Sporocytophaga myxococcoides: one gene and its partner. The protein of the gene in region 1 interacts with the protein of each later gene in a pairwise test. Links are inferred from orthologs where the notes say so. Each region holds a gene or a part of one and is shown on either strand. Other genes may lie near its edges.

Evidence for each region.
Region 2: the proteins of MYP_RS04600 (region 1) and def interact in binary tests that used the Escherichia coli proteins (3 or more experiments, as listed by UniProt). The link is inferred for Sporocytophaga myxococcoides from one-to-one orthologs.

The regions. Positions count from the first base shown.
Region 1 is NZ_BBLT01000002.1:73,966-78,844, reverse strand. What follows is about bases 758-3,749. They hold MYP_RS04600 (aspartate-semialdehyde dehydrogenase), read right to left. Parts: upstream 2,757-3,749; coding sequence 1,758-2,756; downstream 758-1,757. Other genes in these bases: MYP_RS04595 (lamin tail domain-containing protein), read left to right, coding at 2,826-3,749; MYP_RS04605 (YicC/YloC family endoribonuclease), read right to left, coding at 758-1,415. Also shown: MYP_RS04615 (M28 family metallopeptidase), read left to right, coding at 1-160; MYP_RS04610 (hypothetical protein), read left to right, coding at 161-529; more of MYP_RS04605, read right to left, coding at 537-757; more of MYP_RS04595, read left to right, coding at 3,750-4,879.
Region 2 is NZ_BBLT01000002.1:253,809-258,622, forward strand. What follows is about bases 668-3,594. They hold def (peptide deformylase), read left to right. Parts: upstream 668-1,820; coding sequence 1,821-2,369; downstream 2,370-3,594. Other genes in these bases: MYP_RS05385 (hypothetical protein), read left to right, coding at 668-862; MYP_RS05390 (RrF2 family transcriptional regulator), read right to left, coding at 971-1,402; MYP_RS05400 (methionine aminotransferase), read left to right, coding at 2,371-3,522; MYP_RS05405 (amidohydrolase), read left to right, coding at 3,510-3,594. Outside these bases: MYP_RS05380 (hypothetical protein), read right to left, coding at 131-319; more of MYP_RS05385, read left to right, coding at 566-667; more of MYP_RS05405, read left to right, coding at 3,595-4,289; MYP_RS05410 (hypothetical protein), read right to left, coding at 4,253-4,669; MYP_RS05415 (UDP-N-acetylmuramoyl-tripeptide--D-alanyl-D-alanine ligase), read left to right, coding at 4,742-4,814. UniProt on the Escherichia coli protein: Removes the formyl group from the N-terminal Met of newly synthesized proteins. Requires at least a dipeptide for an efficient rate of reaction. N-terminal L-methionine is a prerequisite for activity but the enzyme has broad specificity at other positions.

The DNA of each region.
Region 1 (4,879 bases):
TCATTTCTTTTTCTCAGAAAAGGGAGTACCAGCTTTCTTCTTTTATACCCTTGGTGGCATAAGTGCATACCATGATGTAATGGACAGACCGGAAACTTTACCTCTTACAAGATTTAAAGAGGTCTTCAGTCTAATTACAACCTTTGTAAAGAAAATTTAAATGGCAGCAATCGAATTAAGAATGAACGCTCTTCTGCTAAAAGTTCTGGGTCCTGTTTTCGTTTTAATAGGTCTTGCAGTTCAATACTATCCTTTGAATGCAGATCTATTTAGCAAATCTCTTGTTTCAAATATGTTTTATATTGATGCGGGCTTAATCGCTTGTATTGTACTTTTTACAAATAATATTAAGCTGATGAGGGTATTTAATTACCTTCTTGGCCTTGCCCTCATCTGCCTTGTTGCAGCTACATGGTTTACACTGTTTCCCGCTGACTATTTCAAATACACTATGGGGAACAAATTGTTAAACACCAACATAGGAATGATACTAATTTTTACCTCTGTTTTCTGGGACAGTAAAAAGTAAATCGACATTAAAGGATATTAAGGGATTGTTCCTTAATCTTCTCCAGTTCTTCTTTCATTTCAACTACCAACTTCTGGATATTCGCATCGTTAGCTTTAGAGCCGATAGTGTTTATTTCCCTTCCTATTTCCTGACTTATAAAGCCAAGCTTCTTTCCGCTCTTATCCACTTTCATATTTTCCAGGAAGAAGTCAAGATGATTGTTCAATCTAACTTTTTCCTCAGTAATGTCAAGTTTTTCAATGTAATAAATAAGCTCCTGCTCAAATCTGCTTTTGTCCATTTGTTCATTGCCAAACTCTACAAAATGCGCTTTAATCCGCTCACGTATCATTTGAATCCTTTGTGGATCAAATTCTGAAACTCGTTCAAGCAATTCCTTAATTCGAATGATATAGCTTTTTAACTTTTCACCAAGTGCTGCTCCCTCTGCCTGTCTGAATTTATCGCATTGATCAAGAGCTTTGCCAATAACAGATACTATTACTTCCCACTCTTTTGAATTATCCTCATTATCCAGATCCTGATTCACTGCTTTGGGCATTGTTAAAGCAATCTTGAAAAGATCACTTTCTTTAGTTCCCACAAAAGCTGCAGCCTCTACAAGATCATCATAATATTTTTTAACAAGCTCTTTGTTTATAGAAACCCTCGGTTTGGCATCAACTTTTGTTTGCACATCCAAAGAAATGCTGATTTTCCCCCTTTCAAGTGTATTGCTCACCATATTTCGGATTTCCATTTCTTTATCCTGATATTCTTTTGGAAGTCTAAGTCCCAAATCCAAAAACTTGGAATTTAAAGATTTAATTTCCACCTTAATTTCAATATTTTCAGCATCCGACTTTACCATTCCAAAGCCGGTCATTGACCTAAGTGTCGTCATTCTATAAATATTTAAATAAAGAAAAACCCTAGTAGTCTGTAAACTCAATGAGGCATTTTTCAAATACGAAAGGTAAAAGTAATTTTTTTCTTCATAAATTCTTTAATTAAACAGCACTAAATGTCTTAATTTTAATTATCCGATCATACTGTTTTAAGGATTCGACAACTTTTGGATATCTCAATTTACAGGAAGAGACTCTTTAACTCTCCTACGAAGCAGCTCCTAACAACAAAAAATAACATGATTTTGCATAATGTCACGCAAAAAAAATCTTTTAAAAAATAAAGGGGACTGACATTTAAGTCAATCCCCTTTTATCTTTATTAGTGATCCTAATTATTAATTAGCAACTACAACTTTATTCTTAAGAAGATATTCTGCAATTTGAATAGCATTCGTTGCTGCACCTTTTCTAAGATTATCAGCTACGATCCACATGTTTAAAGTTTTAGGCTGCGTTTCATCTCTTCTTAATCTTCCAACAAATACTTCATCACGATTATGAGCATTCATAGGCATAGGGTATTTCAGATTTTTCACATCATCTTCCAAAATAACACCTTCAGCGCTACCTAGGATCTTTTTAACCTCTTCCATATCAAATTCATTTTCAAATTCAATATTAACTGATTCAGAATGCCCACCCATTACCGGTATCCTTACTGTAGTGGCAGTTACTTTTATAGAATCGTCTCCCATGATCTTTTTAGTCTCATTGATCATTTTCATCTCCTCTTTTGTATATCCATTTTCTGTAAATACATCAATGTGAGGTATTACATTAAGGTCAATCGGATATGCATAAGCCATTGGACCATCAACGCCGTTTCTTTCATTCATTAATTGGTCTACAGCTTTTTTACCAGTACCAGTTACAGACTGGTAAGTAGAAACTACAATTCTCTTGATTTTATATTTTTTGTGCAAAGGATTCAATGCAACTACCATCTGTATTGTAGAACAGTTTGGGTTAGCAATGATTTTATCTTCCTTTGTCAAGGTATTTGCATTGATTTCAGGAACTACAAGTTTCTTTGTAGGGTCCATTCTCCAGGCAGAAGAGTTATCAATTACAGTGATACCAGCTTCTGCAAATTTTGGAGCAAGCTCCAGAGAAGTACTTCCACCAGCAGAAAATATTGCAAAGTGAGGTTTCTTACTGATTGCAGTGGCTGCATCGACCACCTTATATGGCTTACCCTTGAAAATGATTTCTTTTCCAACAGATCTTTCAGAAGCAACAGGTAATAGTTCTGTTACAGGAAGATTTCTCTCCTCCAGCACTTTTAAAATTTGTCCACCAACTAAGCCGGTAGCACCTACTACTGCAATTTTCATTTTTGTATTATTTTTTATTGAATTTTTATTCAAAGGCAAAATTAATCAATTTATTATTATTTTTACCATGTGAAAACCAGCTATTTCTTACTTTTTTTATTCTCTTATATTCAGAGTTTTGCACAGTTTAATGACTCTTTCTCTGATAATAATTTCAACTCATCCCCTAGGTGGACGGGAGATACTGCTTTATTTTTTATAAATGCAGATCTGCAGCTTCAAAGCTCCGGCAAGCAGCAAAGTGAAGAAATCTACCTAGCTACAAGAAATATTTTAACAACAAACGCTGAATGGCATTTTTGGGTAAAAATGCCGTTTAACCCCAGTAGCAGCAATTATGTAAAGATTTATTTAACCAGCTCCTCTCCTAACCTGACCAATTCATTATATGGATACTACTTGAAAATCGGTGGATCAAGTGGAAACATTGATGGAATTGATTTATACAGACAAGATGGAGCCTCTTCTATTAAACTAAGTACAGGAATTCCAGGCAGAGCAGGTAAGAACAGCAATACTTTAAGAATTAAAGTTATAAGAGATTTAAACTATATGTGGAAAGTTTTTTCGGACACATTAGGTGGATTCGATTTTTCACCTGAACTCTCTTTTCAAGATTCAACTTATAAAACCGGAGATTACTTTGGGATAACCTGTATACACAGTTCAACCAGAAATAAAGACTTTTATTTTGATGACATTTCAATTCAAAGAGCTCCTCTTTCAATAATTGATTTAAAAGTTTCCAACGCCACTGACATTGTTATTCAATTCAACAAAAAAATTTCCAGATCCGTTAAAACTCATAATATTAAAATTAACAATTCTTATATCAGAGATATAGCTTTTGTTAACGACTCTGTCTTGATTCTCAAATCTGAAGTCATCTTCAGAAAAGGGAAAAATATACTTGCTATTGATGGCATTCTGGATCTTCACCTGAAAGAAACACTGCAAGACTCTTTTGAATTTAATTACAGACCAGCAATAGAGCCCGGCAGCGTTTTAATAACTGAAATTTATTCGGACCCTACCCCCAGCAAGGGGCTTCCGGAAGAAGAATATATTGAATTGTACAACAATTCTTTTGACACTATCAATCTTGCCGGATGGCGATTTTCTGATCCTTCTGTTTCAGGAGTATTACCATCAGTTGAAATATTTCCCAAGTCATACCTCATTATCTGTCCCTCACCTTCGATTGCTGAATTTAGGCCTTTCGGAAAAGTCATTGGTATTACTCCCTGGCCATCATTGAATAATGCATCTGACTCTCTTAACCTTAAAGATCCATCGGGAAAAATTATTCATTCTGTCAATTATTCTTTGGACTGGTTTACCAATAGGTTAAGTATGGAAGGAGGTGTCGCTTTAGAAATGATAGACCTTTCAAACCCTTGTGGAGAAAGTGATAATTGGGATGGGTCAGTTGCATCAATAGGAGGCACACCTGGTAGTGAAAATTCAGTAAATTCAATCAAACCGGATTTACAAGGACCGATAATTAAAAACGTCCAGCTTCTTGATTCTCTGACTATTCTAATTGAATTAGATGAAAAACTGGATATTTCTAATCAAATCAGAGAAGACAACATTACAATATCACCTGAAACTGGGATACAAAACGCAATGTATAAAGAGAATAAAAATATTCTGATTGCTCTTACCAATGCCATAAAGGTCAGCACATTATATCAGATTTCATTAAATGGAATAAGAGATTGCAACGGAAATTACATAGCGAAAAATCAGGTATCATTTGCTTTACCTGAAATTCCCCATGAAGGAGATGTTCTGATTAATGAAATCCTGTTTAACCCATATCCCGGAGGAGCTGATTTTGTTGAGCTTTATAACAATTCAGCTCATTTTATTGACCTTAAAAACTGGAGAATATTCAATGCAGAAAATAAGAATGCTACTACTTTTTCAATTTCCACTAGACCACTGATTATGGAGCCCATGCAATTTCTGGTATTGACATCCGATCCAAAATCATTGATAAATCAATATCCGAATGGTAAATCCAAAAATTTTATAAAAATGAGTTCAATGCCATCTTTTAATGATGACTCAGGAAATATTAGTTTGTTAAATTCATCGGGTGAACTTTTTGATAGTTT
Region 2 (4,814 bases), 180 kb from region 1 along the record:
CACAAATTGTGGAGATTAGATACAATTTGATTTTGAGGTAGTACCTCATTTTATTAAAATACATTCTGATTAAAAAAATAAAGTCACCCTGGGATGACTTTATTAAAACAAATTAATAGGGAGACTAAAACTATTTTTTAGACTTGGTGGAATCACTTTCTGTAGGAGCTGTCGCTACAGGCTTAGCTTTCTGGTCTTTCTTCGTTGTATCAGTTAAAATACCAGTTTGTCCTTTAAAGCTTCCATTATTCTGAGCTTTGCTTAAAAATACGACACCAGAGAATGCAACAACGAAAGCTAGGGCAGTTAACTTTTTCATAATAATTAAAGGTTTAAGGGTATAAATAAATAAATTCTGAAATAGATATTTGAAAAATTATGCCACAAATGTAACGTGTTGTTTATTAGTTGTTTGTTGTTTGGCCGATTGAAAAATTCGTTGAAAAACACCACAACATGAGGATTTACGAAACGTCGAACTAACAAAATACAATTGATGTTTTGGAGAAAATGGAAGAACCTTATTTAAGACCTTACATAACGGAACTATATAAATCACTCATCTATGGAATTATTTCACGATATTATTCGGCAAAAGTTTGTCCTGACCCACAATGGAAAAGAATTTTCAACCAGTTACAGAATGCTTGGACATAAATTCTGGGATTTTTATTACACTACTATTCCTGATTTAGCAATTGATGAATCAGGGAAAGATATTCTTCTGAAGTATGTGCTCGATTTTGTCAAAGCAAATCATATTAAAATTAGAGCAACCTGTCTCTGCGTACAGGAGTTCTTGGTAAATCATAAAAACATGAAGGAGGTACTCTATCACCCTTATGATTTAAAACAAGTATAAAAATAACTTTAATGACGTGGTGAAATTTAGAATCAGATGGCCTTGAATATAAAAAAGCGGCAACCTGAAATAGGGTTGCCGCTTTGTTTATGAAATTTTAATTAGAAATTAAGCTTTTAAGCTATCTTCTCTTTGGATAATGTCTTGTAAGGTACTTTCTTTTAAAATTTTTAGAGTATTATCCCTTACTTCCCTGATGATATCTCTGAATCCACATAAAGCTTCATCCACACACTCATCACACCTCTCATAATATTTAATACTTACACATGGCAGAAGGGCAATGGCTCCGTCAAACAGCCGAATAATATTAGCAAGATCTACTTCTTCAGGTTTTTTTATTAAATAATACCCGCCTCCTTTTCCTTTTTTGCTATTTAAAATGCCCGCATTTTTGAGCTCCAGAAGTATAGCCTCTAGGAATTTCTGAGGAATACGTTCAGTTTTGGAAATGTCACTGATGAGAATCGGTCCTTTCTGGAACTCTTTGGCCAGTTTGGTGAGGGCCTTGATAGCGTACCTTGTTTTTTTGGATAGCATTACCTACAAACTCTATATGCTTTATAATAATTCCAAAAATGCAAAAAAATCTTATGAAAGCTTAGGTCGATTGTCGATTTTTTTGAAGCATATATCTATTAAAAAATCATTAAAAAAGGAAAATGATGGAACTATTCTATATTTCTTATAGATTTATTATTTAATTTGAAAGATGAATCTTGCTATTTTTTAAAACAAAATTTGAAGATTCAGGTTTACTTTAATCGCAAGGTCCCCAGGTAAAAAAGTAGCTAAAGCAGGCAGTCTTCTCCCGACTGCCTGTTTTGTATTTAATAAAGTATACCATCAACATCTCTTTAAGAATTTTTAAATTTTATAAATTGTTATTTTCTAAAAAGAAATTCCAAGGGAATTCTACGTTGGATTTGGTTATATTTGTTTTTTGCATTAATAATATATGATATACCCTATAGTAGCATACGGTGACCCGGTATTAAAGAAGCGGGCTGTTGATTTTGAAAAAGGAACTGATTTAAAACAATTAGTTGCTGATATGTTTGAGACTATGTACAACGCAAATGGAGTTGGATTGGCTGGACCGCAAATTGGGCTAAATCAAAGAATATTTGTAGTTGACGGAAGTCCGATGGAAGAAGGGTTGGACGATTTCAAAAAAGCTTTTGTAAATCCTGAAATTATAGAAGAAACTGGTGAAGATTGGCCTTACGACGAGGGGTGTCTGAGTATCCCTGGAGTCAGATCAGAGGTTTTTAGACCATATCAGCTGACTATTCGTTATTTTGATGAAAACTGGGTGGAGCGTGAGGAAACTTATGAAGGAATCAGGGCAAGAATAATTCAGCACGAATATGATCACATAGAAGGAGTCTTATTCGTTGACCATCTGTCTTCTATCAAAAAGAGACTCATGAAAAATAAACTTACCAATATCAGTAAGGGCATCGTGGATGTCTCCTATAAAATGAAGTTCCCAGTTAAAAAGTAACATGATTACAAAAAGTCCGGAATCCAAACTGCCCGACATTGGTACAACAATCTTTACGATTATGTCTCAGATGTCAAGAGATTATAATGCCATTAATCTTGCTCAGGGTTTTCCGGATTTTAAATGTTCCGATGATCTGGTCGACCTGGTTGCCTTCTACATGAAAAAGGGCTTTAACCAGTATGCTCCAATGACCGGTATTCAATCTTTAAGAGAAAAAATAGCTGTTAAGTCAAAGGAGTTGTATGAAGCTCATGTAGATCCGGATAAGGAAGTTACCCTTACCTGTGGAGCCACGGAAGCTTGTTATACTGCTATTACATCAATCGTAAAACCAGGAGATGAAGTAATCATTTTCGAACCGGCCTTTGATTGTTATATCCCTGCAATCCTGCTTTCCGGCGGTAAGCCTGTATTTGTTGAATTGCAATATCCGGATTACAAAATAGACTGGGAACTTGTAAGAAAAAAGATATCAGAGAAAACCTCTCTGATTATAATAAACTCGCCTCACAATCCTACGGGATCAATAATATCTAAACAAGATATTGAAGCTTTAAAAGAACTCGTCAGAGACACTGATATCACTTTACTAAGCGATGAAGTATATGAGCATATCATATTTGATAAAGCTGAGCATCATAGCTTTCTGAAATATCCGGAATTAAAAGAAAGAAGTTTTGTAATCAGTTCCTTTGGTAAAACTTATCATACAACCGGATGGAGAATGGGATATTGTATTGCCCCGGATTATCTTTCTGCTGAGTTCAGAAAAGTGCACCAGTACAATACATTCAGTGTACCTACTCCTATGCAGTATGCCATTTCTGATTTTCTGGAGAAAAAAGAAGAATATCTGGGGTTGTCTGATTTTTATCAAAGAAAAAGAGATTTGTTTTTGGACCTCATGAGTGAATCCAGATTTAAAGGCATACCATCTTCAGGAACATATTTTCAATTGATGAATTTCGGGAATATATCTAATGAATCAGATGTAGACTTTGCAGCCAGACTGACAAGAGAATCCGGAGTTGCCTGTATACCGATTTCAGTTTTCTATCACACTAAAAAAGATGACAGCATTATAAGGTTTTGTTTTGCAAAAGAAAACGAAACCCTTGAAAACGCTGCTAAAAAGCTATGCAGGATCTGAATATAACTCTTGTTCAAACACCACTTTTCTGGAAGAATTGCGGGGCTAATCTTGCCATGCTCGAGGAAAAGCTTTGGCAGATTAAAGACCAGTCCGATCTTATTATTCTTCCGGAAATGTTTACTACAGGTTTTTCCATGGATGCGGCTGAACTTGCAGAACCTATGAATCTGACTGCTTTTAAGTGGATGAAGCAGATGGCTGCACAGAAGAAAGCTGTGATTACGGGAAGTGTTATCATTAAGGAGGGTGAAAAATTTTATAATCGCCTGATTTGGATGGAGCCGAACGGCAAATGTGATATATATGACAAAAGGCATCTCTTCAGAATGGCCGGTGAAGACAAGGTTTATACGGCAGGGACCGGTAAAATCATAAAAGAAATAAAAGGCTGGAAAATTTGTCCTTTAGTCTGTTATGATCTTAGATTTCCAGTATTCAGCAGAAACAGGGAAAATGAATATGATCTTTTGATATATGTTGCAAACTGGCCTGCGGTTAGAAGTGTAGCGTGGAAGACACTTTTAAGGGCAAGGGCTATCGAAAATATATCATATGTTGCCGGAGTAAACAGAATTGGAACAGACGGAAATAATTTGCCATATTCTGGTGATAGTGCAGTAATTGGTCCGGTTGGTGAATATATTGAAGAGCTTCATGATCGGGAAGAGGTTAAAACAATAGTACTGAGTGGAGAGCATTTAAATGCATTCAGACAAAAATTTCCTGCTCATCTGGATGCCGATTCATTTGAGATTGAGCTTTGAATGAGAGCAATTAAATCCTGAGCATCAGGATTTTTAACTTTATTAAAAGATTTTAAAGAGGCCAGCATTTTTTCAACGATCGCATGTTCTCCTATTAAAATAGCCTTCACATAGTCTTTTGACTTCAGCAATGTTTCACAGAAGGGAATAACACCCTTGGTAGTGCTCTCTGAAGCTTCTATGATAACCATAGTATTTTGATCTTCTTTTTTATTTTCTTCAAGAATTCTTGAGAAATAACCAAAAAGGATCCCTTCACTATGATTGTCAAAATCAAAAAAAGTTGTGATTGTAAGTTGTTCTTTAAGGCTGCTTAGCAGTGTGTTTTCGTATTGAAAATTTTCACCGGAAGAAATTGAAAAGAAAATGAGTGTATTCATGGTCAAATTGAAAACAAAGTAATTTTAAATCCCGTTTTTGCCTAACTTGCCTTTTTAGTTTTGTTAGAAGATATGGAAATAAATCAAATTTATCAGAAATATAAAGAATCCTCTTCAGTTTCTACGGACACAAGAAAGATCGAAA